Regions from separate parts of the Streptomyces sp. NPDC059256 genome, predicted to be linked through region 1. Evidence: riboswitches for the same ligand, from Rfam matches in the RefSeq annotation. Region 1 holds a riboswitch; each other region holds the start of a gene.
The links. Region 1 has a riboswitch for thiamine pyrophosphate ahead of ACFXJL_RS00405 (thiamine ABC transporter substrate binding subunit). Riboswitches for the same ligand answer to the same signal wherever they lie in the genome.
Positions count from the first base shown of each region.

Region 2: linked by a shared signal. The riboswitch ahead of thiC (phosphomethylpyrimidine synthase ThiC) and the one ahead of ACFXJL_RS00405 (thiamine ABC transporter substrate binding subunit) in region 1 are both predicted to bind thiamine pyrophosphate.
Region 3: linked by a shared signal. The riboswitch ahead of thiO (glycine oxidase ThiO) and the one ahead of ACFXJL_RS00405 (thiamine ABC transporter substrate binding subunit) in region 1 are both predicted to bind thiamine pyrophosphate.

Region 1 is NZ_JBHYZO010000001.1:96,348-106,175, reverse strand. Features, by position in the region: gene rpsB (30S ribosomal protein S2) at 1-743, shown strand, start outside; gene tsf (translation elongation factor Ts) at 889-1,734, shown strand; gene pyrH (UMP kinase) at 1,927-2,721, shown strand; gene frr (ribosome recycling factor) at 2,873-3,430, shown strand; gene ACFXJL_RS00415 (phosphatidate cytidylyltransferase) at 3,430-4,596, shown strand; gene rlmN (23S rRNA (adenine(2503)-C(2))-methyltransferase RlmN) at 5,086-6,195, shown strand; TPP riboswitch at 6,327-6,436, shown strand; gene ACFXJL_RS00405 (thiamine ABC transporter substrate binding subunit) at 6,521-7,615, shown strand; gene ACFXJL_RS00400 (ABC transporter permease) at 7,591-9,285, shown strand; gene ACFXJL_RS00395 (ABC transporter ATP-binding protein) at 9,285-9,828, shown strand, end outside.
Region 2 is NZ_JBHYZO010000002.1:221,655-231,482, reverse strand. Features, by position in the region: gene ACFXJL_RS05610 (DUF5326 family protein) at 1-100, shown strand, start outside; gene ACFXJL_RS05605 (IclR family transcriptional regulator) at 310-1,077, shown strand; gene ACFXJL_RS05600 (SsgA family sporulation/cell division regulator) at 1,198-1,632, shown strand; gene ACFXJL_RS05595 (YibE/F family protein) at 1,792-3,510, opposite strand; TPP riboswitch at 3,735-3,892, shown strand; gene thiC (phosphomethylpyrimidine synthase ThiC) at 3,885-5,711, shown strand; gene ACFXJL_RS05585 (hypothetical protein) at 6,136-6,957, opposite strand; gene ACFXJL_RS05580 (metallophosphoesterase) at 7,104-8,435, opposite strand; gene ACFXJL_RS05575 (LacI family DNA-binding transcriptional regulator) at 8,610-9,722, opposite strand.
Region 3 is NZ_JBHYZO010000005.1:98,467-108,294, forward strand. Features, by position in the region: gene pknB (Stk1 family PASTA domain-containing Ser/Thr kinase) at 1-1,588, opposite strand, end outside; gene ACFXJL_RS14380 (thiazole synthase) at 1,804-2,679, opposite strand; gene thiS (sulfur carrier protein ThiS) at 2,683-2,898, opposite strand; gene thiO (glycine oxidase ThiO) at 2,895-4,091, opposite strand; TPP riboswitch at 4,097-4,210, opposite strand; gene ACFXJL_RS14395 (hypothetical protein) at 4,317-4,664, shown strand; gene ACFXJL_RS14400 (NAD(P)/FAD-dependent oxidoreductase) at 4,738-5,931, shown strand; gene ACFXJL_RS14405 (Rv2175c family DNA-binding protein) at 6,053-6,418, shown strand; gene ACFXJL_RS14410 (hypothetical protein) at 6,483-6,647, opposite strand; gene thiE (thiamine phosphate synthase) at 6,646-7,350, shown strand; gene metF (methylenetetrahydrofolate reductase [NAD(P)H]) at 7,452-8,369, shown strand; gene ACFXJL_RS14425 (hypothetical protein) at 8,421-9,296, shown strand; gene ACFXJL_RS14430 (phytoene desaturase family protein) at 9,318-9,828, opposite strand, start outside.

The DNA of each region.
Region 1 (9,828 bases):
GCTCCATCATGTTCGTCGGCACCAAGAAGCAGGCCCAGGAGGCGATCGCCGAGCAGGCGACCCGCGTGGGCATGCCGTACGTCAACCAGCGTTGGCTGGGTGGCATGCTGACCAACTTCTCCACGGTCTACAAGCGGCTCCAGCGCCTCAAGGAGCTTGAGCAGATCGACTTCGACGATGTGGCCGCGTCCGGCCTCACCAAGAAGGAGCTGCTGGTTCTCTCCCGCGAGAAGGCCAAGCTGGAGAAGACCCTGGGCGGCATCCGCGAGATGCAGAAGGTGCCCAGCGCCGTCTGGATCGTCGACACCAAGAAGGAGCACATCGCCGTCGGTGAGGCGCGCAAGCTCCACATCCCGGTCGTCGCGATCCTCGACACCAACTGCGACCCCGACGAGGTCGACTACAAGATCCCGGGCAACGACGACGCGATCCGCTCCGTCACCCTGCTCACCCGCGTGATCGCCGACGCCGTCGCCGAGGGCCTCATCGCCCGTTCCGGTGTCGCGACCGGTGACTCCAAGCCGGGCGACAAGGCCGTCGGCGAGCCGCTCGCCGAGTGGGAGCGCGACCTGCTTGAGGGCGACAAGAAGTCCGACGACGCCGAGAAGCCGGCTGAGGCCGCCGCCGAGACCCCGGCTGCCGCCGAGGGCGAGGCCGCTGCGGACGAGGCCCCGGCCGCTGAGGCCGAGGCTGACGCTCCGGTCGCCGAGGCTCCGGCCGCGGACGCCGAGCAGCAGGGCTGATCGCCGTACAGCTTCGGTAGGTGAGACGGCGGGGGACGGTGCCAGGTGCACCGGCCCCCGCCGTACACCCGTAGATCTTCGACGGATCGTCGCTAGATCTTCGGCAGATCTTCGACTTTTGACTTTCGAGAAGAGACTCAAGGACATGGCGAACTACACCGCCGCTGACATCAAGAAGCTCCGTGAGCTGACCGGCGCCGGCATGATGGACTGCAAGAAGGCGCTGGACGAGGCCGAGGGCAGTGTCGACAAGGCCGTCGAGCTGCTCCGCGTCAAGGGGCAGAAGGGCGTCGCCAAGCGCGAGAGCCGCAGCGCTGAGAACGGCGCCGTCGTCTCCCTCATCTCCGAGGACCAGACCTCCGGCGTACTGCTTGAGCTGAAGTGCGAGACGGACTTCGTCGCCAAGGGTGACAAGTTCCAGACCGTCGCCAACACGCTCGCCGCGCACGTCGCCGCGACCTCCCCGGCTGACCTCGACGCCCTGCTCGCCTCCGAGATCGAGGCCGGCAAGACCGTTCAGGCGTACGTCGACGAGGCCAACGCCAACCTCGGTGAGAAGATCGTCCTCGACCGTTTCGCGCAGTTCACCGGCGCGTACGTGGGCGTCTACATGCACCGCACCATGCCCGACCTTCCGCCGCAGGTCGGCGTGCTGGTCGAGCTGGACAAGGCCGGTGACGAGGCCGCCGTCGTCGCCAAGGACGTCGCGCAGCACATCGCCGCCTTCTCGCCCAAGTACCTCAGCCGTGACGAGGTCCCGGCCGACGTCGTCGAGAACGAGCGTCGCGTCGCCGAGGCCACCTCGCGTGAGGAGGGCAAGCCCGAGGCCGCCCTCCCGAAGATCGTCGAGGGTCGGGTCAACGGCTTCTTCAAGGAGGTCACCCTTCTTGAGCAGCCGTTCGCCAAGGACAACAAGAAGTCCGTCCAGAAGATCCTGGACGAGGCCGGTGTCACGCTGAAGCGCTTCGTCCGCATTCGCGTCGGCGCCTGAGCAGACGGCGAGTACGCGATCGGTCCGGGAGCCCGCTAGGGTTTCTTACGCAGTCATCGGCCGCGATTGTCATGCGGCAGTGCTGCGCCGAGGCGCCGGACGACCGCAGATCTGACGAGGAGGCCATTGCCGACAGGGACACCAGCACCCAGGCGGCAATGGCCTTCTTCGTATGTGCACGAGGAGATCTCCATGAACAAGGGCGCGGACGCCAACCAGGCTCCCGGCGACAACAGCGATCACGACGGGAATCACGAAGTGAACAAGGCCGGACGCTTCATGCTGAAGCTCTCCGGTGAAGCGTTCTCGGGCGGCGGGGGGCTCGGTGTCGACCCCGACGTCGTCCACGCCATCGCCCGCGAGATCGCCGCGGTCGTCCGTGACGGTGCCCAGATCGCCATCGTGATCGGTGGCGGCAACTTCTTCCGCGGCGCCGAACTCCAGGTGCGCGGTATGGACCGGGCCCGTTCCGACTACATGGGCATGCTCGGCACCGTGATGAACTGCCTCGCCCTCCAGGACTTCCTGGAGAAGGAGGGCATCGACTCACGGGTCCAGACCGCGATCACCATGGGCCAGGTCGCAGAGCCGTACATCCCGCTGCGGGCCGTGCGCCACTTGGAGAAGGGCCGTGTCGTGATCTTCGGCGCCGGTATGGGAATGCCGTACTTCTCCACGGACACCACCGCAGCCCAGCGTGCTCTGGAGATCGACGCCGAAGCCCTGCTGATGGGGAAGAACGGTGTCGACGGGGTCTACGACTCCGACCCCAAGGCCAACCCCGACGCGGTGAAGTTCGACGCGCTGGAGTACGGCGAGGTGATCACCCGCGACCTCAAGGTCGCCGACGCCACCGCCATCACGCTCTGCCGCGACAACTCCCTCCCCATCCTGGTCTTCGAACTGCGCACCGAGGGCAATATCGCGCGAGCCGTCCGGGGTGAGAAGATCGGCACCCTGGTGAGCGATCGGGGCACCCGAGCCTGATCCGGGGGTGTCCGGGGACGACCGGCCGTGGCCGTCCGGGGATAGACAAAGCCCTGCCGGTCGGACACCGTGCAGGGGATAGACGCGAGACAGGTTCCGCCCGCCCGAAATTCCGTACGCCGGGCCTACTCAAGACACGCAGGAGCACGTGGTGATCGAAGAGACCCTCCTCGAAGCCGAGGAGAAGATGGAGAAGGCCGTCGTGGTCGCCAAGGAGGACTTCGCGGCGATCCGTACCGGCCGGGCGCACCCGGCGATGTTCAACAAGATCGTGGCCGACTACTACGGTGCACTGACCCCGATCAACCAACTGGCCTCGTTCTCGGTGCCGGAGCCGCGCATGGCGGTGGTGACCCCGTTCGACAAGAGCGCGCTGCGCAACATCGAGCAGGCGATCCGTGACTCGGACCTCGGGGTCAACCCGAGCAACGACGGCAACATCATCCGTGTGGTGTTCCCGGAGCTGACCGAGGAGCGCCGCCGCGACTACATCAAGGTCGCCAAGAGCAAGGCCGAGGACTCGAAGATCTCGATCCGCTCCGTGCGCCGCAAGGCCAAGGAAGCCATCGACAAGCTCGTCAAGGACGGCGAGGTCGGCGAGGACGAGGGGCGCCGCGGGGAGAAGGAGCTCGACGACACCACCGCCAAGCACGTGGCCCAGGTGGACGAGCTGCTGAAGCACAAGGAAGCCGAGCTGCTCGAAGTCTGATGAATGACTCTTCCTGGGGGGCCCCGGCGGGGGCCAGTTACGTCGGGCAGTGGCCGCCGTCCGACCAGGGCCCTGCCTCGGCGGGTCCTACATACGATGAGCGTGACGCACAGCAGACTCGGCCCATGCCCATCGTGCCGGACTTTCCCGATGCAGGTAGAGACGCCGAAAACCCCGACGAATCCGACGATCACGCATCCCGCGATGAGCGCGACCAGAGGGCCGCTCGGCTGAGTGGCCCTCTGTTCCGCGAGGAGAAGCCGCAGGAGCCCATGCCCATTCCGCCGCCCGAGTCGGTGCCCGAGGGACCGCGCGCACAGCGTGCGGGTCGTCAGGCCGCTCGGGAGAAGAAGCGGGCCGGCCGTGACCTACGGGCGGCCATAGGGGTCGGGCTTGCGCTCGGCGGTGTGATCGTGGCTTCGCTCTTCGTCGTCAAGGCAGTGTTCGTCGGGGTGGTCGTGGTCGCCGTGGTGGTCGGGCTCTGGGAGCTGACCACCCGCCTGGACGAGCGCAAGCAGATCAAGGCGCCGCTCGTACCGCTCGCGATCGGTGGGGCGGCGATGGTCGTGGCCGGCTATGTGCGCGGCGCGGAAGGTGCCTGGGTCGCCATGGCGCTCACGGCGCTCGCCGTCCTCGTCTGGCGGATGACCGAGCCGCCCGATGGCTACCTCAAGGACGTGACGGCGGGTGTGTTCGCCGCCTTCTACGTTCCCTTCCTGGCGACGTTCGTCGCCCTGATGCTCACTGCCGACGACGGCGCCAAGCGGGTGCTGACCTTCCTGGTGCTCACCATCGTCAGCGACACCGGGGCGTACGCCGTGGGCTGGCGGTTCGGCAAGAACAAGCTCGCGCCGCGCATCAGCCCCGGCAAGACCCGCGAGGGCCTGCTGGGCGCGGTCGGCTTCGCGATGGTGGCCGGTGCACTGTGTATGCAGTTCCTGGTCGACGGCGGTGCCTGGTGGCAGGGGCTGCTGCTGGGGCTTGCGGTCGCGGTCAGTGCCACCCTCGGCGATCTCGGTGAGTCCATGATCAAGAGGGACCTCGGCATCAAGGACATGGGCACGCTCCTGCCGGGGCACGGCGGGATCATGGACCGGCTCGATTCCCTGTTGCCGACGGCTCCGGTGGTGTGGCTGCTGCTGGTCCTGTTCGTCGGCTCGGGCTGAGCTGCGGCTGAGTTTTTGGGGTTCGGTGAGCGCCCCAGGCCACGGGACGGGTCGTACGGCAACGCCGACGGCCTCGGCTCGTGGCCGCTGTGTTTCACCCGGCGGCCGGGTCAGTGGGCGGTTCGCGGTGACGGCGGTCATATCCGCTGTCGCTGACCGCACGGGCTGCCCTCGACCGCAGCGGCTGACGGCGGGCCTGGGCCCGTGGCCAGCCGGTATTCGGTGCGCGTGTGCCTCCGTCGTCCGGACCGTTCCTCGATCGGGAGCGGTCCGAACGGGGGATGGAGCGGTCGGATCTCTGACGGCGAAGCGGTCGTCGGCGTACCCGTTACCCTGGAAGGGCGTGCCGCTCAAGCAGCGGCGCGCCCTTTCGGCCCCGCAGCCCCGGGGCGCCCCGCCGCGGCCCCAGGGTCCACCGGCACCACACCGTCGTCGGCTCCGCCCCCAGCGGAGGCTGCCCGGTCTCGTCTCACTGAGGAGTTACCGCTCATGGCCCCCGCCCCGGGAGAGCTCACTTTCGTCGCACCTCGCGGAGCCAAGAAGCCCCCGCGGCACCTCGCCGACCTCTCGCCCGCCGAGCGGAAGGAAGCCGTCGCGGCCATCGGTGAGAAGCCGTTCCGTGCCAAGCAGCTCTCGCAGCACTACTTCGCCCGGTACGCGCACGACCCGGCCCAATGGACCGACATCCCCGCCGCCGCGCGGGAGAAGCTCGCCGCCGAACTGCTGCCCGATCTGATGTCCGTGGTGCGACACATCTCCTGTGACGAGGACACCACCCGCAAGACCCTGTGGCGGCTGCACGACGGGACCTTGGTGGAGTCCGTCCTGATGCGCTATCCGGACCGGGTGACCATGTGCATCTCGTCACAGGCCGGCTGCGGGATGAACTGTCCCTTCTGTGCCACCGGACAGGCCGGTCTGGACCGCAATCTGTCCACCGCCGAGATCGTCCACCAGATCGTCGACGGCATGCGCGCCCTGCGCGACGGGGAAGTCCCCGGTGGTCCCGCACGGCTGTCCAACATCGTTTTCATGGGGATGGGCGAACCACTCGCCAACTACAAGCGGGTCGTGGGTGCCATCCGCCGTCTCACCGACCCGGAGCCCGACGGGCTGGGCATCTCCCAGCGCGGGATCACCGTGTCGACCGTCGGCCTGGTGCCGGCCATGCTGCGCTTCGCCGACGAGGGCTTCAAATGCCGCCTCGCGGTATCGCTGCACGCCCCCGATGACGAACTGCGCGACACCCTCGTCCCCGTCAACACCCGCTGGAACGTCCGCGAGGTCCTCGACGCAGCGTGGGAGTACGCCGAGAAGTCCGGCCGCCGGGTGTCCATCGAGTACGCGCTGATCCGGGACATCAACGACCAGGCGTGGCGCGGTGACCTCCTGGGGCGTCTGCTGAAGAACAAGCGGGTCCATGTCAATCTCATCCCGCTGAATCCGACCCCCGGCTCCAAGTGGACCGCGTCGCGGCCCGAGGACGAGAGGGCCTTCGTCAATGCGATCGCCGCACACGGGGTCCCCGTCACCGTCCGGGACACCCGGGGGCAGGAGATCGACGGCGCGTGCGGCCAGCTCGCCGCCTCCGAGCGCTGAACAATCCTGCGGGAGGACACGCTCTCCGTCGGCTCCTTTCACCGACTCCGTCCGTCGGCATCCTTCCTCGGCCGTGGGACCCCTGCCGCCGAGGGGTGTGGACCTTGTAGGGTGTGCCTCGTACATCTGCATATATCCGACAGGGGAGCGCCACAGCGCTGAGAGTGCGGTTTGAGAAGACCGCAGACCCTCTGAACCTCGCCCAGGTCATTCTGGGTAGGGAGTTCGGACACCACTCAAGCTGTTGCGCCCTGCCCGGAATCCTCGTGCGCGAGGACCGGGCGGGGCCGCGTCTCTTCCTGGCCACCCCCAGGAGGAATTGTCAGTGAGCACCATCAAGAAGGTCACCGTCACCGCGCTGGCCGCGGCGCTGGGCGTCACCACGCTCGCCGCCTGTGGGAGCGACGGGGACGCCAAGGACGGCGGGTCGGGCAGCTCGTCCAAGACGGTCACCCTGGTCACCCATGACTCCTTCGCCGTGTCCGACTCCGTTCTGGCGGACTTCACCAAGCAGTCCGGATACAAGGTGAAGATCCTCAAGAGCGGGGACGCCGGCACCGCGCTCAACAAGGAGATCCTCACCAAGGGCTCCCCCCAGGGCGACGTCTTCTTCGGTGTCGACAACACGCTGCTCTCCCGTGCCCTCGACAAGGGACTGTTCACCGGATACGAGGCCAAGGGCCTGGACCAGGTGAGCGACGAGGTCCAACTCGACAAGGGCGAGCACCGTGTCACCCCGGTCGACACCGGAGACATCTGCGTCAACTACGACAAGAAGTTCTTCGCCGACAAGAAGCTCGCGCCTCCGGCCACCTTCGACGATCTGATCAAGCCCGAGTACAAGAACCTTCTGGTCGTCGAGAACGCGGCCACCTCGTCGCCCGGCCTCGGCTTCCTCCTCGGAACGGTCGCCCAGTACGGCGAGGACCAGTGGACCGGCTACTGGAAGAAGCTCAAGGCCAACGGGGTCAAGGTCGTCGACGGCTGGGACCAGGCGTACAACGAGGAGTTCTCCGGCTCGGCCGGTGGCAAGAAGGCGAAGGCCGATCGCCCGCTCGTCGTCTCCTACGCCTCCAGCCCGCCGGTGGAGGTCCTCTACTCCAAGCCCCAGCCCACCACCGCCCCGACCGGCGTCGCCACCGGCACCTGTTTCCGCCAGATCGAGTTCGCCGGGCTGCTGGACGGGGCCAAGAACGAGGCGGGCGGCAAGGCGCTGCTGGACTTCATGGTCTCCAAGACGTTCCAGGAGGACATGCCGCTGAACATGTTCGTCAACCCGGTCGTCAAGGACACCAAGCTGCCGGAGCTGTTCACCAAGTTCGGTGTGACCGTCGACAAGCCGGGCACCGTCGCACCCGACACCATCGCCAAGAACCGGGAGCAGTGGGTCCAGACGTGGTCCTCGCTCGTCGTGAAGTAGCACGGACAGGCCGTCGGGCCGAACTGCGGGCAACCGCCGCGCGGCTCGGTCTGATGGCCCTGCCCGTCACCTTCCTCGCCGTCTTCTTCGCCTACCCGGTCGCCGCCATCGTCGGCCGGGGGCTGAGGGACGGCGGAATGTGGCAGTTCGCTCGGATCGGCGAGGTCATCGGTCGTGACGACCTCCAGCGAGTGCTCTGGTTCACCACCTGGCAGGCGCTCGCCTCCACCGCGCTCACGCTGCTCGTCGCCCTGCCCGGGGCCTATGTCTTCGCCCGACTCGACTTCCCCGGCAAACGGCTGCTGAGAGCGGCCGTGACCGTGCCGTTCGTGCTGCCGACGGTCGTCGTGGGCACCGCGTTCCTCGCCCTGGTGGGCCGGGGCGGACCGCTCGACGAACTGTGGGGCATCCGGCTGGACGCCACGGTCTGGGCCATCCTGCTCGCCCATGTCTTCTTCAACTACGCCGTCGTCGTCAGGACCGTCGGTGGGCTCTGGGCCCAGCTCGACCCGCGGCAGGAGGAGGCCGCCCGAGTGCTGGGCGCGGGTCGTATCGCAGCCTGGCGACAGGTGACCCTGCCCGCCCTGACCCCCGCCCTGGCAGCCGCTGCCCTGATGGTCTTCCTCTTCACCTTCACCTCCTTCGGCGTCGTACAGATCCTCGGCGGACCCTCCTACGCCACCCTGGAAGTGGAGATCTACCGACAGACCGCCCAACTGCTGGACCTGAGGACGGCAGCCGTCCTCACGATGGTGCAGTTCGTGGCGGTCGGGGCCGTCCTCGCCGTGCACGCCTGGACCCTGCGCCGCAGGGAGAGCACCCTGCGGCTGGTGGATCCGGCCCGCACCGCGCGGCCACCGCGCGGCCCGGGACAGTGGACCCTGCTCGGCGTGGTGCTCACCACCATCGTCCTGTTGCTCCTCGCTCCGCTCGCCGTACTGGTGGAACGTTCCCTCGACACCCCCGGCGGCTATGGATTCGACTACTACCGGGCGCTCGGCGACCTCGACGACAGCGGGTCCGCGTTCCTCGTCCCGCCGATCGAGGCGGTCTGGAACTCGCTCCAGTACGCACTGGCGGCAACCGCCATCGCCGTGCTGGTCGGAGGGCTCGCGGCTGCCGCACTCACACGGCGGGCGGGTCGGCTGGTCCGCGGCTTCGACGCGCTGTTGATGCTTCCGCTCGGTGTCTCCGCGGTGACCGTCGGCTTCGGCTTCCTGATCACCTTGGACGAGCCCCCGCTGGATCTGCGGGCCTCCTGGATCCTGGTGCCGTTGGCCCAGGCGCTGGTCGGGGTCCCCTTCGTCGTACGGACGATGCTGCCGGTCCTGCGGGCCGTCGACGGACGGCTGCGGGAGGCGGCTGCGGTGCTGGGAGCCTCCCCGCTACGGGTGTGGCGGGAAGTCGATCTGCCGATGGTGCGGCGGGCGGTGCTGATCGCCGCCGGATTCGCCTTCGCCGTCTCCCTGGGCGAGTTCGGCGCCACCGTCTTCATCGCCCGACCGGACCACCCCACGCTGCCCGTCGCGGTGGCGCGGCTGATCGGACGGCCCGGTGAACTGAACTACGGCCAGGCCATGGCACTGAGCACGATCCTGATGGCCGTGTGCGCCACCGCACTGCTACTGCTGGAGCGGACCAGGGTCCGCAACACCTCCGGAGAGTTCTGATGGCCCTGCCCGAACCGCTGCTGCGCCTCGATGAGGTGACCGTCCGCTTCGGCCCGCGGGCCGTGCTGGACGCGGTGCGTCTGGACGTCGTCGAGCATGAGATCGTCTGCGTTCTCGGCCCCAGCGGGAGCGGAAAGTCGACCCTGTTGAGGGTGGTCGCCGGACTCCAGCGCGCCGATGCGGGGCGGGTGCTGCTGTCGGGAGTCGACCAGAGCGGCGTCCCCGTACACCGCCGGGGCGTGGGAATGATGTTCCAGGACCACCAGCTCTTCCCCCAACGCGATGTCGCAGGCAACCTCGCCTTCGGACTGCGGATGCACGGCACGGCGAAGGCCGAACAGCAGCGGCGCATCGCCGAGTTGCTGGAGCTGGTGGGTCTGCCGGGCGCCCAGAAGCGGGCCGTCTCCTCCTTGTCGGGCGGTGAGCAGCAGCGGGTCGCCCTGGCCAGGGCGCTGGCCCCCGAACCGCGGCTGTTGATGCTCGACGAACCCCTTGGACAGTTGGACCGGGGACTGCGGGAGCGGCTCGTCATCGAACTGCGTG
Region 2 (9,828 bases), on a different contig from region 1:
CCTGCTCTTCAATGTGCTGCTCTTCGTGGCCCTCGTCGCCGGACTCATCTTCGTCGTACGGAAGTTCACCGGTTCCCCCAGTTCGCGCGAGGATTGGTAGGCGCTCCCCGCAGGGGTGTTAACCCGGCCGGGGGAACGGCCGGCAAAGCCCAGGTCCCTCCAGTCTGACGGCCATTACAGTGGCAAGCCGTCCCCCGGCCCCCGGAACTCCTCCCTTCAGGTAGGTTCCGGGGCGGCCGTGCGGCGGGCGCGCGGGGGCGGCCCCCGCGGGCGGGCACGGCGCCCGTCACCATGCCTGGGGGTTGACCTATGGCCACAGCTCCGCACGCTGCCCCAACGCTGATCACTTCGGTGCAGCGGGCCCTTCGGCTGTTGGAGGCCGCGGCCTCCCATCGGGACGGTGCGCCCGCGAAGCAGCTGGCGAGGGAGGCAGGCATTCCCCTTCCCACCGCCTACCATCTGCTGCGCACCCTGACCCACGAGGGCTATCTGCTCCGGGAGAAGGGCGTTTTCGTCCTCGGTGGCGCGGTGGAACGACTCGCGGTCGGCGGTGCTGTGCAGAATCGTCGCAGCAGACTTGAGGAGTCCCTCCACCACTGGCGGGACGCGCTGGGCGTCCCCGTCTACTTCGCCCTGTACCGCGAGGGCGAGATCGACTTGGTCGCGTATGCCGACAGCCCCCATGCCCCGGCCGTCTCGGAGTGGGCGAACTTCCGGGAGACTGGCCACGCCCACGCCGTGGGCCAGTGCCTACTGAGCCAACTCGACGACGCCGCGCTCGGGGACCACCTCGATCGTCATCCCGTGCAGCCCGTCACGCGGTACTCCGTGTCCGATCGCCGCGCACTCGTGGAGCGGCTCGCCGCCACGGGTCGTACGCAACCGGTGGTCGAGCGCCAGGAGTACGCCTTGGGCACGGTGTGCGCTGCCATCCCCATGATGGTCGGGTCCAACGCAGCCGCGATGGCCATTTCTCTACCCCTCCATCAACAGGAGAGGTTGCTTCCCGCAGTCGAACAACTACGCAGCGGAGTTGGCGAGCTGCTCGACGCGCTGGCATTCTCTATCAGTATCTGAAAAATCACTCCTTGTAGTCCTCTAGCGTGTGCAGCACGATTACGGCAAGAGCGCCAGGGGGATCATTCCTGGCCGTTTTCGGCAGGCTTTCAGCGGGTTTCATTCACTGCGGGGTAGACGATGCGCGAGTCGGTCCAGGCCGAGGTCTTGATGAGTTTCCTTGTCTCCGAGGAGCTGTCGTTCCGGATTCCGGTGGAGCTCCGGTATGCGACGGACGATCCGTACGCTCTGCGGATGACCTTCCATCTACCTGGAGACGCGCCTGTGACCTGGGTCTTCAGTCGCGATCTCCTCTTGGACGGGGTGCTGGGGCCCAGCGGTGACGGTGATGTGCACATCGGCCCCACGGGCCCGGAGGAGCTGGCCGACATCGCCATTCGGCTCCAAGTCGGCGCGGACCGGGCCCTGTTCCATGTGCGTACTGCACCGGTCGTGGCCTTCCTCGACCGCACCGACAAGCTGGTGCCGCTGGGGCAGGAACGAACCTTCGGAGACTTCGAAGGGAATCTGGACAAGGCCCTCCAGGAGATCCTGGCCGAGGAGAACGCCGGCTGAGGCCGCGGTCACCTGCGGAGGGCGGCGACGGGGTCCCCCCCGACGCCCCCCAACGCCTCCCCGGACGCCTCCCCCGACGCCTCCTCCACTCCGGAACCGCACAGGCCGGGACCCCGGGGCCAAGCGAGGGCCGAAGGGGCTGCCCACCCCGCTCCGACGCTACTTCTTGCGGCGTCGCCCCTTGCCCCCGCGCGTCAAGACCCCGCCGCTGCCCGGCAGTCCGCCCTCGCTGCGCCGCCCGGTGGGCTCCGCCGTGCCGTCCCCGGCCGTACGGGGAGCACCCAGCCCGCCGGGAGCACCGCTGCCTCTTCCCGCTTCCGCCTCATCACCAGCGGCCGTGCGGTCGGCGGACACCACCAGCGCTGCGAGTGCCGTGGTGACCGGAACGGAGGCCACCAGACCGATCGAGCCGATCAAGGTTCGGACGATCTCCTCCGCCACCAGTTCGCTGTTGGCGACCGTGCCCACACTGCTCTGCGCGATCGAGAAGAGCAGCAGGAGGGGCAGCGCCGCGCCCGCGTAGGCCAGCACCAGCGTGTTGACCACGGAGGCGATGTGGTCGCGTCCGATCCGGATGCCGGCGCGATACAGCGCGCGGGGCCCCATCCGCGGGTCTGCCTGGTGCAACTCCCAGACCGCGGACGTCTGGGTCACCGTGACGTCGTCGAGCACTCCGAGCGAGCCGATGATGACTCCGGCCAGCAGGAGGCCGCTCATATCGATGTTCGGGTACAGCCCGTGGATCAGACCGGTGTTGTCGTCCGTGTTGCCGCTCAGATGCGCCCAGCCGATGTAGAGCGAGCCGAGCAGACCGATCAACAGAAGGGAGATCAGGGTGCCCAGAACGGCGACCGAGGTACGAGCGGTCAGCCCATGGCACAGATAGAGGGCGACCAGCATGATCGCACTGGCCCCGACCACCGCGACGACCAGCGGATTGGACCCGTCCAAGATGGCGGGCAGGATGAACAGGGTCAGTACGGCGAAGGAGATGACCAGCGCGATCAGCGCCATCACCCCACGCATCCGTCCCACGAGCACCACGGCGAGGGCGAAGATTCCGGCGAGCAGGGTCATCGGGAAGCCACGGTTCACGTCGATGACGGCGTACTGGAGGTCGCGCGGGGCGTCGGGAGCGTACGCGACCACCACTTCCTGGCCCTGTTGCAACTGCCGCGATGCGTCGGGCTGGATGACTTCGGTGAAGACGCGCCCCATGTCCTTGCCCGTGGTGAGCTGGACCTTCGCCTTCTTGCACTGGCCCTGCTGGCCGTTGACCGCCTCCCGGCCCTCGGGTGTGCTGGTGTCTCCCGTCGGCGGCACCTGGGCGACGTTCACGTCCTTGCAGTCGACCCGCTGCACGCTCGTCACCTTGCCCTGCTCGGTCTGCCGGTCGAATCCGACGCCGGTGCGTTCATGACCGGGCGCTGAGCCGGGCCAGAGCACGAGGAGCCCCACGACGACCGCGGTGGCGAAAGGAATCAGCACCGCGGCGATCACCTTGCGAAGGTGCCGTGAAACGGGCATGGCGGGGCCATGGCTGTGCGAGTGCGAGTGGGAGTGACCGGACGGGGCGGCAGGAGAGGGACGGCCCGGAGGATGGCCGTGGCCGTGGCCGGACCCGGACCCGGGGCCGTGGCCGGGGTCGGCGGAAGGGACGGGCGTGGAGAACTGCCCAGCGGACTCGTAGCCCCGGGCGTCGTGCGGGACGGGCCGGTCCCGCAACGCCGCGTCCGGAAGGCCGTGGTGGCCCTGCGGGCCGGGGGCGTACGGCGGCTGGCCCGCGCCGTAGCCCTGGGTCGGCGGGTGCTCGGGGACGCTTCCCGAGTCGGCTGCGGGGCCCGCAGGTTGGCCCTGGGGCTCGGACCACACAGGCATCGGCCGCCGGCGCGGCGGAACGGAGTTTGGGGGAGAGTCCGGTGTCTCCTGCGAGCGCTCCAACGACTCCCGTGGCGGACGATGGGACTCCGGAGAGACAGGTCCCCACTGGGGATCGGGCCCTTGCTGGGGGTCGGACGGCGAAGAGGTCACCGACCGATCATCGCAAGAACGGCAGGGGGCCTCTGTTCAGCGCGCCAGAAAGGGCGCTAGCGTGGTGGCACCTTTGCACACGCGGGAGCTCGGAGCACCGGGCTGAGAGGGCGCTGACCTCCGTAGAGCCGACTGGCCTAAGCCAGCACGGCAGTGACGGAAGCCGCTGCGTCGACCGCCGAACCTGTTACCGGGTAATGCCGGCGTAGGGAGTAGGTCTTATGACCGTTCAGGATGCACGCACGTCTGCCGTCGACCAGGTCGGATCCACCGAATCGGGCGACGCCATCGAATCCGCCGCTTCGACCGGACGGAAGCCGGGCTGGCACAAGGGGTACGTCGAGGGCTCGCGTCCCGACCTCCGGGTGCCCGTTCGACAGGTGCACCTCACCAACGGGAAGGACGTGACGCTGTATGACACCTCCGGCCCGTACACCGATCCCGTCGTCGACACCGATGTACGGCGTGGGCTGGCGCCGCTGCGGGAGAACTGGATCATCGCTCGGGGGGACACCGAGGAGTACGCGGGCCGTCCGGCCCGTCCCGAGGACGACGGACTCAAGCACACCTCCCCGCGCGGCGGACTGAGGAATCTCGACGCGGTCTTCCCCGGCCGACCGCGTCAGCCCCGTCGAGGGCGCGACGGACAGCCGGTGACGCAACTGGCGTATGCGCGCCGTGGCGAGATCACTCCTGAGATGGAGTACGTCGCGATCCGCGAGAACGTCTCACCCGAGGTCGTACGGGAGGAGATCGCCGCAGGTCGGGCGGTGCTGCCCGCCAACGTCAACCATCCGGAGATCGAGCCGATGATCATCGGCAAGCGATTTCTGGTGAAGGTCAACGCCAACATCGGCAACTCGGCGGTCACTTCCTCCATCGAGGAGGAGGTGGACAAGATGACCTGGGCGACCCGGTGGGGTGCTGACACGGTCATGGACCTGTCCACCGGACGCAACATTCACACGACCCGTGAGTGGGTGCTGCGCAACTCCCCGGTCCCGATCGGGACGGTTCCGCTCTACCAGGCGCTGGAGAAGGTGGACGGCCGGGCCGAGGAGCTGAACTGGGAGATCTACAAGGACACGGTCATCGAGCAGGCCGAGCAGGGCGTGGACTACATGACCGTCCATGCGGGGGTGCTGTTGCGGTACGTGCCCCTCACCGCGCGCCGCAAGACGGGCATCGTGTCCCGTGGCGGCTCGATCATGGCCGCCTGGTGTCTCGCCCACCACAAGGAATCGTTCCTCTACGAGAACTTCGAGGAACTGTGCGAGATCCTCGCCGCCTATGACGTCACCTACTCGCTCGGTGACGGGCTTCGGCCCGGGTCGATCGCCGACGCCAATGACGAGGCGCAGTTCGCCGAGTTGCACACCCTGGGGGAGCTCAACCGGATCGCCAAGCGGTTGCACGTGCAGACGATGATCGAGGGCCCCGGTCACGTTCCCATGCACAAGATCAAGGAGAACATCGACCTCCAGCAGGAGATCTGCGAGGAGGCCCCCTTCTACACGCTCGGCCCGCTCACCACCGATGTGGCGCCCGCTTACGACCACATCACCTCCGGCATCGGAGCGGCCATGATCGCTTGGTGGGGGACGGCGATGCTCTGTTACGTCACTCCCAAAGAGCACCTGGGGCTCCCCAATCGTGACGATGTGAAGACCGGTGTGATCACTTACAAGATCGCAGCGCACGCCGCCGATCTCGCCAAGGGACATCCGGGTGCCCAGGAATGGGACGATGCGCTCTCCGATGCGCGTTTTGAGTTCCGCTGGGAAGACCAGTTCAATTTGGCGCTCGATCCGGATACCGCAAGGGAGTTCCACGACGAGACGCTGCCGGCGGAACCGGCGAAGACCGCCCATTTCTGTTCCATGTGCGGCCCCAAGTTCTGCTCGATGAAGATCAGTCGCAGCATCAATGAGCAGTTCGGTGGCGATCAAGCGCAAAAGTCCGACGAGGAGGTCTCGGCGGGCATGCTCCAGAAGTCGAAGGAGTTCGCGGCCAGCGGCAATCGGGTCTATCTGCCCATGGCCGACTGATCGGGCAGCGGGCTGACTTCCTCCCGTGCCGAGTCACGTCGGTACGGGGGCCTGGGGTCGGCCCGCTCGGGGTCGGGCGAATCGCCGGTGAGGCGCTCCATGGGGCCGCGGGTGGACAAGGCCCCCGCAGGGTGGCGGGGTCTCGATGTCGGGGCACCTCGGCGCGGGCCCGATGGGGCATTCGCCGTACCGCACTCATGTTGTCCCGCACTCATGTTGTCCCGCACTCATGTTGTCCCGCACCCACGTTGTCCCGCACTCACGTTGTCCGGCACTTCACACCCGGACTCACGCTTCCTGCGCGCACCGCGTTCATCCGCCGGGCCCGAATCGTCTCCACGGCGCCGGCGTTCGGCCGGACCGTGGAGACGACGGGTCCCGCGTCCGATGGTCGGCATCCCGCACGGACCATCGGACGGGATGGTCAGTCCGGCTGGTGCTCCGGACCGCCGAAATCAGGGCTGGAGAAGTCAGGGCTGGTGAAGGTGGGGCGCTGCCCCTTGGTCGCGCCTTTGCTGGGACTGGAGTAGTCCGGTCCGCTGTATCCCACCTTGGGGATACGGCCCAGAGGGCGCGGCGGAGCGGTGGCGGCGGGGTCGACGCTCGGGTCGTTCAGGGCCGCCTGGAGGAAGGGCAGGATGCCGCGCTCCACCAGGGCGTGTCGCCAGGCGTCCTTGGCACGGGCCACCTCGTCGGGCAACTCGTCCGGTGTCTCCACCGCGTGCACCTGTGTTGCCCCGTTGCGCAGGGCGGTCACCAGCAGTCCGATGCCCGCGGCCAGGGTGGCGACGGCGGCGAGCGCACCGAAGAACCAGCCGGCGGACACCAGCGAGCGGGCGATGGTGGGAACGGGCTCCAGCATTCTGAGGCTGTAGCCGATCAACAGGAAGATCACTGCTGCCGTGCCGGCGAGCACTGGCGCCAGGGCGCCGATCACGGCTGCGAGTCCCGCCCCCCGCTCGGCCGGCCCGTCCGGTGCCTGTACGGAATCATGGGTGACCGCCGACGCTGCGGATGCGCGGGTTTCCTCGCGGATCTTCACATAGTGCTCGTACTCGGCTGCGGCGGCGCCAGTGATCGACGCCGTCGCGTTCAAGGCCATCGTGCGTAGTTGTGCTGCATTCAGTCGCTGCCCTATGGCAGCGAGATCAGGTCGGTCCGGCGCATTGCGCAGTGCCTCTTCGAGGACCCGCTCATATTCGGCGCGGTCCTCGTTCAGCAGGTGCGGAGCGCTTTTCATCTGCATCCCCCGATGCTCCGTAGGGCCCGAATCGCCCGCTTTTGACGGACGGTTGGGCGGAAACGGAGGAGAGCCTGCTACGGATATGCAGATGGTAGAGCGGTTACGGCACGGCGTGACAGGGGGTTTCCATAAATCGGGGTCGTGCTTTGCTAATCAGGCAGGGGAAGTTGGACGACCAGTAGCTTTCCGGCCATGGTGACTCCGCCGTCCATGGCGATGGCGAGCCCGTCCGCGTACACATGGGGTCCATCGATGACCGTGCGTTCGGTCTCTTCCCCGTCCTCGTTCCCGACCTCGCCCAGCAGATAGGGAATAGGGCTGTGACCGTGCACGATGCGCTGGCCGCCGTAGGCCGCGAGCAGGTCTCGGACGGCTTGGGCGCCTCCCTCGTCGCGGAAGGCGAACCGCTTGGTGAGCTTGCGGAAGAGGTCCCAGCACTCGTCGGCGTCATTGCGGGTGAGGATCTCGTGAACGGCTTCGTTGACGTCCTCGATGGTGGAGCCGTAGTCGAGGTAGGCCGTGGTGTCCGAGTGCATCAGCAGATGCCGGTCCTCTTCGACCACGGCGTCGAGCCGGGCCATCCACTGCACATGGACGTCCTGGAGCCGGTCCATGTCGGCCTTCTGCCCGCCGTTGAGCAGCCAAGCGGCCTGGAAGGTGGCGGTGCCCGCGCCCGAGTTGACCGGGGTGTCGCCGAAGCGTTTGGCGCCCAGCAGGAGCAGTTCGTGGTTGCCCATCAGGGCCTTGCAGTAGCCGCCGGCCGCTGCGGCCTCGGCGGAGAGCCGCATCACCAGGTCGATGACGCCGATGCCGTCGGGACCGCGGTCGGTGAAGTCGCCGAGGAACCAGAGACGGGCGTTGCCCGCGGCCCAGCCCCCGTCGCCGTCGATCAGCCCTTGGGCGGTGAGCGCGTCGATCAGTTCGTCCAGGTATCCATGGACATCGCCGACGACGTAGAGCGGGCCAAGGCCGTCGGAGGTGGCCGCGGCGCCCGAGGTGGTCGGCATCTGGAGCGTGTCGTTCTCGGTGCTGCGCCGGATCACCGGCAGGTCGCGCTCGGTGGGGGTGTAGCCCTCGGGCACTTCGTCCTCGGGAATGGCATTCCCGGGGTGCGTGTCGTGCGGGGGCAGACGGCTCGGCTGTTGGTGCAGGGGCTCCGGTGTGGACGGCTGCGGTGGGACGGGAGCCGGGTGCGGCGAAGGGGACTGCTCCGAGGCCGTGGACCCCTGGGGCATCGGTGACATGGGGTAACTCTGTGGTGCGTGGGGTGTTTCATGCTCTCGGGACACCTCAGGAACCTGGGCAGCCTGCTGTGCCTCCATCTGCGGTGCGGATTCTGAGGCCGTGGGCTGGGGAGCCGACGGGGGCTCCTGCTCCTCGGCCAGCTGCGACTGTACGGGCACCTGTGCATACGGTGGTACGCGGAAATCACGCAATGTCGCCGTCCGCACCACGGGTCCCTGACCGGCCCCCTGAGTCATCGACCCCTCCACCACCGTCGCGCCGCAGTTCACCTCTCGGCCCAGCCTGGTCAGGGTGGTCCGCGGTGTCGTGCGCCCATCATAGGAATGAGGTCCGCGCTCTGTGACGCACCAGGGGTGGTGAATCCGTCCCCACCCCTGACACGACGGTTGTTTCGTCCTGATTGAGGAGTTCTATTCCGAAGAAGGCGAGCGGGGGGCACTCACCGTCGTCCGGGGGGAGCGGCGCTGCGAGGAGGTCCGAACGATCAGTTCGGTCGGTATTACCTGCTCGACCGGTCGGTCCTCGTTGATTCCCTCGATGGCGTCGATGAGTAGTTGGACGACTGCTGTGCCGATTCTGCGCGGCTTGAGCGAGAGGGTGGTGATGGGTGGTTCGGTGGTGGCGTAGACGGTTGACTCGCTGCAACAGACGAGAAGAAGATCTTCGGGTACCCGTAGTCCGTAGCGACGGGCGGCGGCGAGCAGATCGGTGCCGTTGGGGTCGAAGAGCCCGTACACGGCGTCGGGGCGGTCCGGTCGGGCGAGCAGCCGATCGGCTGCGACGGCTCCGGCACACGGATCGTGTGCCGGGTAGGACTCGTAGACGGGATCCTGGCCCACCCGTTCGCACCAGTTCAGGTACGCGGTCGTGGATAGGCGCGTGTACGTATCCGTGGTGGTGCCGGTCAGAAGTCCGATCCGGCGGGCGCCTGCGTCCGCCAGATGGTCGAGTAGGTCGAGTACGGCGGCTTCATGGTCGTTGTCCACCCAGGCGGTGACGGGCAACGTACCCGCCGGGCGTCCGTCCGAGACGACGGGCAGGCCCTGGCGGACCAGCTCGGTCACGACGGGATCGTGGTCCGATGGATCGATGACGACGGTGCCGTCGAGGGCGACGTTCGACCAGACGTCGTGACGAGAGGTGGCGGGGAGGATCACCAAGGCGTATCCGCGGGCCAGAGCCGCCGAAGTGGCGGCTCTCGCCATCTCGGCGAAGTACGCGAACTCGGTGAAGGTGAAAGGTTCATCCCCGTACGTCGTCACCGTCAGGCCGATGAGCCCCGACTTTCCGGTGCGTAGAGTGCGGGCCGCTGCCGATGGGCGATAACCCAGTCGGTCGGCGACCTCTCGGACATGTCTGCGGGTGGCGTCCGGTAGTCGCCCTTTTCCGTTGAGCGCATCCGAGACAGTCGTGATGGAGACACCGGCTGCGGCGGCGACGTCTCGGATGCCCGCCCGACCTTGCCGGCTCCCCCGGCGGGATGTGTCCGTCCGGCTCACCTGGTGCTTCCCTGCTGCTGTCATGGCGACCCGATAGTAGGGCTCGCGTGGGCGGTTGGACTGGTCGCATATTCAGTCGTTGACAGGCACGTTTATGCATGATCATAACGCATCAACTACCTTGAAATGT
Region 3 (9,828 bases), on a different contig from region 1:
GCCGCCCGGTGACATCGGGCACCGTGATCGGGGCTCCCTTGCTGACGACGATCGCGACCGCGGAGTCCGGACTGCGGCCCGTCCCCGCCCCCGGATCCGTGCGGATGACCGCGCCCTGCGGAATCTCCTGGCTGAACGCCTTGGTGACCACGCCGGGCGCCAGCCCGACGTCCCGCAGCGCCCGCTCCGCGTCATCGAGCGATTCGCCCCTGAGGTCGGGCACCCGGACGATCTCCGGGCCGCGCGAGACGATGAGCGTGACCGACCCATTGCCGCGGATGCGCTCGTGCGTGGCCGGATCGCTGCTGATGACGGCCCCGCGTTCGACCGTCTCGCTGAACTCCTTGCGTACATCGCGCACATCGAGGCCCGAATCCCTGAGGTCCTGGCGGGCCTCCTTCTCGGTCTTGCCGATGAGGGCGGGTACGCGGGTGAACTGCCCGGAGTTGATGTACCAGACGCCGGCACCCACACCGAGGACCAGCAGCAGGACCGTGAGGGCGGCGAGGATGCCGCGTCGTGGCAGGGCCGGCCGGCGGCGCACCCGGGTACGGTCCGGTGCCGTCGGCGGCAGCACCAACCGAGCCGTATGGCTGACCCCGGACTCCGGAGCGGGCAGGGCCCGGCTGATCACGTCCGTACGCTCCTGGGAGCCCGCGCGATCGGCGGACGGCTCCCGGTCGGAAGGGGCCCGGGTGGCATCGACGGCCGACGCCCGGGGCGGCATCAGATCGAGTTGCTCGTCGCTGAGCCCGGCCCTGGCACGGCGCGCCCGGGCCAGCAGCGCCACCGCGTCGTCGGGGCGGTCATCAGGGTTGCGGGCCGTGGCGCTGGCCACCAGCGCGTCCAGTTCCGTCGCGAGCCCGGGCGCCAGCGCGGACGGCGGCTGAACGTCCTCGTGCAGATGCTGGTAGAGGACGTGCGCCGGTGTCTGGCCACCGTACGGTTTGGCGCCGGTGAGCATCTCGTAGAGCACGACCCCGCAGGCGTACACATCGGTGCGGGTGTCCGACGTGCCGTCCTCGATCTGCTCGGGGGCGAGGTAGGAGACCGTGCCGAGGACCGTGCCGGTGGTGTTGGTGACCGAACCCACGGCGCGCACCAGTCCGAAGTCGGCCACCTTCACCCGGCCGTCGTCACCGATGAGGACGTTCTCCGGCTTGATGTCGCGGTGGACGAACCCGGCGCGGTGCGCTGCGCCCAGGGCCGCGAGCACGGCTTCGAGGATGTCGAGCGCGGCCCTCGGTTGGAGTGCGCCCCGTTCCCGCAGTACGTCACGCAGGGTACAGCCGGCGACGTACTCCATCGCCAGATAGACATAGGCACCCTCGGCGCCCTGGTCGAAGACCGCGACCACATTGGGGTGGGCCAGCCGCGCCACCGACTTGGCCTCACGGATGAAACGCTCGACGAAGGTGACGTCCGTGGCGAGGGCGGGGTGCATGACCTTGAGGGCCAGCTCGCGGTCGAGACGGGTGTCGACGGCCCGGTAGACCGTGGCCATACCGCCGACGGCGATGCGCGCGTCAACGCGGTAGCGGCCGTCGAGCAGCTGCCCGACGAGGGGGTCCTGGAGGGTCGTGTCCACGGAGCGATTCTACGAGCCGGTACGGACACCCCGATCTGGTCGCGGCCGTACCGCAGCAGAGCTGTGACAGCGCACACACGCCTACGGGCCTGCGCTTACCCCGCCGGGGCCGGTTGACGGGGGCCTTCGCACCGAGGCGGGACGCCCGCTCGACGGGTGTGCCGAACCGTGCTCCGCGCGGCCGTACGGCTACTGCTGGAGCGAGGTGTTCCGGTCTAGAACGCCGGGCGCTCCGGGTCGAACTCGGCCCTGCCGGTCTCCGGTGACGAGGCCAGGGCGAAGTGCCGGCGGGGGATGCGCCCGGCCCGCGCGGCGAGGCGGCCGGCTGCGACGGCGTGCCGCATCGCCCGTGCCATCAGCACCGGCTCCTGGGCCCGGGTGACGGCGGAGGCGAGCATCACGGCGGCACACCCCAGTTCCATGGCGAAGGCGGCGTCCGACGCGGTGCCCGCGCCCGCGTCGAGGATCACGGGCACCTGCGCCCGCTCGGTGATCAACTGGAAGTTGTGCGGATTGCGGATGCCCAGCCCGGAGCCGATCGGCGACCCGAGGGGCATCACCGCGGCACATCCCGCGTCCTCCAGCTTCCGGGCCAGGATCGGATCGTCATTCGTGTAGGGCAGCACGGTGAAACCGTCGTCGACCAGGGTCTCCGCCGCATCCAGCAGTTCGACCGGATCAGGCAGCAGGGTCCGCTCGTCGGCGACCACCTCCAGCTTGATCCAGTCGGTGCCCAGGGCCTCCCGGGCGAGCCGCGCGGTCAGTACGGCCTCGCCCGCGGTGAAGCAGCCCGCCGTGTTGGGCAGGACGCGGATGCCCAGTTGGTGGAGGACCGAGAGCACGGAGCCCTGCACGGTGGGATCGAGGCGGCGCATGGCCACCGTGGTGAGTTCGGTGCCGCTGGCCACGAGGGCGCGTTCCAGGGTGTCAAGGCTGGGTGCCCCGCCCGTACCCATGATCAGTCGGGAGGCGAAGGAGGTGTCCGCGATGATGAGCGGATCGTCCGAGCCGGTGACTCCAGCGATCCCTGGGGCTGCGGAGGCGAGAGAGGTAGGAGAGGCAGGAGAGGCGGGGGAGCTGGGCGTGGTCATGGGTCAGCCTCCCTGGACGGCGGTGAGGACTTCGACACGGTCTCCCTCGTCGAGCCGGGTCAGCCCCCAGCTGCTGCGGGGCACGACCGTCTCGTTCACCGCCGCCGCGACGCCCGTCGGAGCGGCGGTGAGCTGGGCGACCAGGGTGTCCAGAGTGGTTCCGGCGGCCACCTCGTGCCGCTCACCGTTGATGGACACCGCCACGGGCCGAGTGTTCATGCGGAGTGCTCCTGGGCGAGGGAGGAGAAGCGGTGCGGGGCGAAGGGGAGCGCCTCGTCGGGCACGACGCCGCAGACGAGGGCCGAGGCCATCACATCGGCGGTGAGGGGGGTGAGCAGGACACCGTTGCGGTAGTGCCCGGTGGCGACCAGCAGGCCGGGCAGTGCGGTCGGGCCCAACAGGGGGGCGTTGTCCGGGGTGCCGGGGCGCAGCCCGGCCCGGGTCTCGACCAGGGGGAGTTCGGTGATGCCGGGCACCAGTTCGTGGGCGTCCCGCAGCAGTTCGTAGACGCCTCCCGCGGTGACCGTGGTGTCCCATCCCAACTCTTCGCTGGTCGCGCCGACGACGAGTTCGCCATCGTGTCGGGGCACCAGATAGACGGAGCCGCCCCGCACCACCGCCCGGACGGTCCGGGAGAGGAAGGGGGCGAAGGCGGCGGGCACGGTCAGCCGCAGGACCTGCCCCTTGACCGGCCGTACCGGTGGCAGGACGTGCGGCGGCACGCCTTCCAGGTCCCTGCTGTAGCTGCCGCCCGCGAGCACGACCTGCTCGGCGTGGAGCTCCCGACCGTCCGCGAGCCGGACGCCCACCGCCCGGTCGCCGCGAACGGTGAGGGACTGTGCCCATTGGCGGTGGAAGACCACCCCGGCCCGTTCGCAGGCGGTGACCAGCGCTGAGGTGAGCCGCCGCGGGTCGACCTGGTGGTCGCCGTCCACCCGCAGCCCGCCGCGTACGCCCGGGGCGAGCATCGGTTCGAGGCGTCGGCACTCGCGGCCCGACAGCCACTGCGATTCCAGCCCGGAGCGCTGTTGCAGGGCGTGGAGCTCCCGTAGATGGGCCCGGTCGTCGCTGTCGAGGGCGACCGCCAGGGTGCCGCAGGGTCGGTAACCGACCTCCTGCCCGCTGCACTCCTCCAGTTCGGCGGTGAAGTCGGGGTAGCGGCGGGCGGATTCCAGATTGAGGGCGAGCAGCGCCTGTTCGCCGTAGTGGAGTTCGGTGACGGCCGCGAGCATGCCCGCGGCGACCTGGGCCGCACCGCCGCCCGGCGTCGGATCGACGACGGCGACGTTCAGGCCGTGCTGTGCGGTCCGCCAGGCCGTCGCCAGGCCGATGATCCCGCCCCCGATGACGAGGACGTCGATGCCCCGGGACGGTTCGTGCGCGCCCTGCGCGGTGGCGCGGGTGCGGGGAATGTACGGCACGGTGGGCCAGCTCCTCCCTTCGCCGGCATGACCCGGATCAGGTTCGTACGGTCGGAGGCCGGTCAGCCTCCCTCTCAGCCCGGTGCGTCCGGGCTCCCGCGAGTGCTTTACGGTGGCCACCCTAACCCCCGGCCCCAACTCGCGTTAAGTGTCGGCCGCGCACCGCAGCGGCCCCCGGTTCGATCGAGTGGGCCCAGGAACGAGGGAGTACGGAGCATGGCAAGGTCACTGGACGGGCTCGTCCTCGCCCCCGTCGCGGATCAGGCACCGGGCCAGGTGGGCACCAGCACCCGGTTCGCCTACCACGAGCGGGAGGGTCGGATCTGGGCCGAGTACGAGGGCGGTGACGTGGTCCAGGGCTTCCTGGTCGGGTCCCGCGAGGGCGATCGGATCGACTTCCGTTACGTCCAGCTCAAGACCGATGGGACCACCTCATCGGGTCACTGCGTCTCCTCGGTCGTCGAGTTGCCCGACGGACGGATCCGGTTGGACGAGACCTGGGAGTGGGAATCGCAGGAGGGCCGCGGCACGAGCGTGGTCGAAGAGGTCGCCCCGCTCCCCTGACGCTACGTCAGCTGTTTAGGGTGGAGGCGTGAGCGAGCAGCAGAGACAGCGCGTGACGGTCGTCGGTGCGGGCATGGCGGGGGTGCAGACCGCCGTCGCACTGCGCGAGCAGGGCTTCACCGGCCCCATCACCCTGATCGGAGCCGAACCCCACCAGCCGTACGACCGACCGCCCCTCTCCAAGGCCGTACTGCTCGGCAAGGCGGAGGACTCCGCCTTCGAGGTCGACTTCGAGGCACTGGACATCGAACTCCGCCTGGGCGTCGACGTCACCGGAGTGCGCGCCGCCGTGAAGGAGTTGGACACCGAGGCGGGGCCCGTCCCCTACGACACCCTGATCATCGCCACCGGGGCCGAACCGATCGAACTGCCGGGCACCGAGGGCGTCCCGGGCGTCCATCTGCTGCGCACCCTCGATGATGCGGCCCGACTGCGGCCCGTCCTCGACCGGCAGCACGACATCGTGGTCGTCGGCGCGGGGTGGATCGGTGCCGAGTTCGCCACGGCGGCCCGGGCGGCCGGTTGTGCGGTCACCGTGGTCGAGGCCGCGGACCTCCCACTGGTCGGTGCGCTGCCCGCCGAGGTCGCGGCTCCGATGGCGGCCTGGTACGGCCAGAGCGGAGTGCACCTGCTCACCGGCGCTCGGGTCGCCGGAATCGAAGACGGCTCGGTACTGCTCGCGGACGGCCGGCGCATTCCCGCCGGGGCCGTCGTCGTCGGCATCGGGGCCCGGCCCGCCACCTCCTGGCTGTCCGACTCGGGCATCGAGATCGGAGCGGACGGCGCCATCGTCGCCGACGAGCACCTGCGGACCTCCCTGCCGTCCGTGTACGCGGTGGGCGACTGTGCGTCCTTCCCCTCGGCGCGCTACGGCAGACGCCTGCTCATCCACCACTGGGACAACGCGCTCCAGGGACCCCGGACGGTCGCGTCCAACGTGATCGCCGACGGGCTGGGCACCCCACCGCACACCTACGACCCCGTGCCGTACTTCTGGTCCGAGCAGTTCGGCAGGTTCGTGCAGTACGCCGGCGACCACGCGGCTGCGGACACCACGGTGTGGCGGGGCCACCCCGACAACACGGATGACGCGGAGGCCGCGGGCTGGTCGGTGCTCTGGCTGCGTCGGGGGGCGCTGGTCGCCCTGCTCGCCGTGGGCCGGCCCCGCGACCTGGCGCAGGGGCGCAAGCTCATCCAGAGCGGCGCACCCTTGGTCGTCGAGCGCGCCGCCGACCCGTCCATCCCTCTGAAGGCCGCTTCCCAGTAAATCGAAATGGGCGTTGTACCAGGCCGCTGACCAGCGATTCCCCTGACACATCCCCGGATGGCCACGCTTGAGCACCGGGGCCCGGCTACCGGCTGACAGTCCCAGATGGCAGGCTTGTCCCGTGACCGAGATTGACGCAAAGATCGATGCCCTCGTGCCTGACTGGCTCAACCTCCCCGACATCGCGGAGAAGCTCGGAGTCGAGGTGACCCGTGTGAGGCAGTTGGTCAAGGAGGGCCAGCTGATCGCGGTGCGCCGCGGGGAGAACAGGGCGCTCCACGTCCCCGCCGCCTTCATCAGCGAGGACAAGGTGGTGAAGGGGCTCGCCGGAACCCTGACCCTGCTGAGGGATGACGGCTTCACCGACGCGGAGATGCTGGAGTGGCTCTTCACTCCCGACCCGTCTCTGCCGGGCACCCCCGCCCAGGCGCTCAGCGAGAACCGCGGCACGGAGGTGAAGCGCAGAGCGCAGGCACTCGCCGTCTAGGGCTGTCGTCGAGCGCCCGCCGGGAACCACGGGACAGCCCGCGGGCCGCGTCCGACACATCCCGTCATACCTGGGAGGCCGCGGAGTTCGCCGCCGCCTCTGCACCCACGGTGGCCCACCCCGCCCGGGTCGCGCCATCGCGAACGACACAGCACCAGCGGTGTGCGGCCATGTCGACCGTGTCACGGTCCGGCCGCACACCGCCGAGCAACTCCGGGGGGATCAGCATGTCCGCGACTCACGCGCCGTCGTCCGAACCGTCCACACGGGCGGTGGCGGACGCCGAGCCGCTGCGCAGCGCCCTGGCCGGAGCCCGGCTCTATCTGTGCACCGACGCCAGGACCCGGCAGGGGGACCTCCCCGACTTCCTCGACGCGGTCCTCTCCGCCGGGGTGGACATCGTGCAACTGCGGGACAAGGGCATGGAGGCGGCGGAGGAGTTGGAGCACCTCCGGATCTTCGCGGACGCCTGCCGCAGGCACGGCAAGCTCCTCGCGGTGAACGACCGCGCCGACGTGGCCCATGCCATCGGCTCGGACGTGCTCCATCTGGGGCAGGGCGACCTGCCCGTACCCGCGGCCCGCGCCATCATCGGAGCCGCACCCCTGATCGGGCGTTCCACCCACTCCGCGGCCGAAGCCACCGCCGCGGCCGTGGAGCCCGGAGTGGACTACTTCTGCACCGGACCGTGCTGGCCCACTCCCACCAAGCCGGGGCGCCACGCTCCCGGCCTCGACCTGGTCCGACACACGGCCGCCCTCACCACCGAACGACCCTGGTTCGCCATCGGTGGCATCGACGCGGGGAACCTCGAGGAGGTGCTGGACGCCGGTGCACAGCGGGTGGTCGTCGTCCGGGCCGTCACGGAGGCCGCCGACCCGGCCGCCGCCGCAGCAGCACTCAGGGCACGGATCGTGGCGCGCGATCACTGAGCGCAGCCGATATCGATCTCCACCGCCCGATTACGGACAGTGTGTGTCCGATAGATGGACTCCGGTTGGGATGCCTTCCCGGGCCCCGCTAGCCTGCGAGCATGGCCCTCGGAACCTCATCGACCAGGACGGATCGCGCACTGACAGTGCGCGAACTGCTCGCCACAGGCAAGACCTCCTACTCCTTCGAGTTCTGGGCGCCAAAGACCGAAAAGGGCGAGCGCAACCTCTGGAACGCTCTGCGCAGGATCGAGGCGGTGGCTCCCAGCTTCGTCTCGGTGACCTACGGCGCCGGCGGTTCCACCCGCTCCGGGACGGTGCGGGCGACCGAGCAGATCGCCTCCGACACCACGCTGACCCCGGTGGCCCATCTCACCGCGGTCAACCACTCCGTCGCGGAACTGCGCAACATGATCGGCCAGTACGCGGACGCCGGTATCCGCAACATCCTCGCGGTCCGCGGCGACCCGCCCGGTGACCCGACCGCGGAGTGGATCAAGCACCCCGAAGGCGTCGAGTACGCGGCCGATCTGGTCCAGCTGATCAAGGAGTCGGGGGACTTCTGCGTCGGCGTCGCCGCCTTCCCCGAGATGCATCCGCGCTCCCAGGACTGGGATACGGACATCCGACACTTCATCGCCAAATGTCGGGCCGGGGCGGACTACGCGATCACCCAGATGTTCTGGCAGCCGCAGGACTATCTGCGACTGCGCGACCGGGTCACCGCGGCAGGCTGCGACACCCCCATCATTCCCGAGATCATGCCGGTCACGAGCGTCAAGCAGCTCGAACGATTCGCTCAGCTCAGCAATGCCGCATTCCCGTCCGAGCTGAAAGATCGCATCCACTCCGTCAAGGACGATCCCACCGCTGTACGCTCCATGGGTATCGAGTTCGCAACGGAGTTCTGCGCAGAGTTGCTTTCCGAGGGTGTCCCCGGTCTGCACTTCATCACGCTCAACAACTCGACGGCGACGCTCGAAATCTACGAGAATCTCGGACTGCACGTGCAGTCGTGACCGGCCGTACCCGTCCTGAGCCGGGGCGGCGGCCGAAGGAGAGGGGCGGGCATGGGCTGGACGGTCCTCTATATCGCTTTCGGTGTCGTCGCGCTGTGGTTGCTCGGCGAGGTACTGCTGCAGTACAAGGCGCGGCTGCGCTGGCGGCTGTTGGCCTTCGGCGGCTTCCTCGGAGTGGTCATCGGCGTACTGATGTCATCCGTTGCCGTCATCGGTCTCGGTGCCATCGCCTTCGCCATCGGCCAGACCTGTGTGACGCTCTCCTTCCGCAAGGGCTTCTCCACCGGCTGGGCCATCGGCGGCGGTCCGGGGGCGAGCCGTCGCCGTCGGGCGGGTAGTGGCGACGGTCCGCGCGAGCCGGCCCTTGAGGTGTCGCCCATCGAGGAGAACGCGCAGGCGTTCGCCGCCATGGAGACCACCGTGGGGCCCCAGGCCATATACGAGCCGCTGCCCCTGCCCGACGAGACCGGTCAGTACGGCGTCTACAGCGATGCGGCCTACGACGCCCTGAACGCCCGTCAGGACGACGAACAGCACCAGAGCCCCACCGCAGGCGATCCCCGAGGCTCTGAAGCCCACACGGACGCATACGCCAGCGCCTTCGACCCGTACTACGCCCAGCAGCAGCCCACCGAGCAGGAGAACCCGGTCGGGCAGTACGACTACGGCACCGGGCAGCAGCAGTACGCGGCCTACTCGGACCCGTACGTCGGCGGACAGCAGTACGGCACCTACGAGAGCTACGACAGCTTCGGCAACGAGCAGCCGTACGCGACGGACCCCTACTACGCCCAGCAGCCCTACTCGGACACCCCTCCGGGAGGCGTGTGGGTCCCGCAGCAGCGCGACACCGATGAGCAGCCGCACGAGGAACCCGTGCAGTACGGCTATGACTCCGGCCAGAACGACCAGCAGTACCGCTACTGAGGCTGTTCGCTCCGCTCGCGGTCACTGGGACCCGCGGAAGTCCGCTCCCTCGACGATCAGACCGGCGACGAGCGCTCCCGACATCCCCGTATGCGCCAGCCCGCCGCCCGGGTGGGCATGACCCCCCACCAGCAGGAGCCCGGGCAGCAGCGTGCTGTTCCCCGGGTGCAGCCAACGCCCCTGCGCCCCGGCCAGCGCGGGCGCGGTCAACGCACCCGTCTCGACCGGTGTCAGGACCTCGTGCCACAACAGTCTTTCGCGCAGCTCCCGCGCCCCGCCCGTCGCTCGCCCCGCCGTGTCGATCAGCAGCTCCGCATAGCGCTCGCGCAACGCCTTGTCGGACCAGTCGAGCCGCTCGCCCTGCCGCGCGACCGTGGCGCTCACGGTGATCGCCTCGTGCTCGGCGTCCGGCCGGGTCAGCGGATCGTCGGGGCGCAGCACCGTGACCGTGGGGTGTTCGGCGGCCCGGCCACTGAAGACGGCAGCCGCCTCCGCCTGCGTGTCGGGTGAGTGCACCACCGTCCGGTGGGCG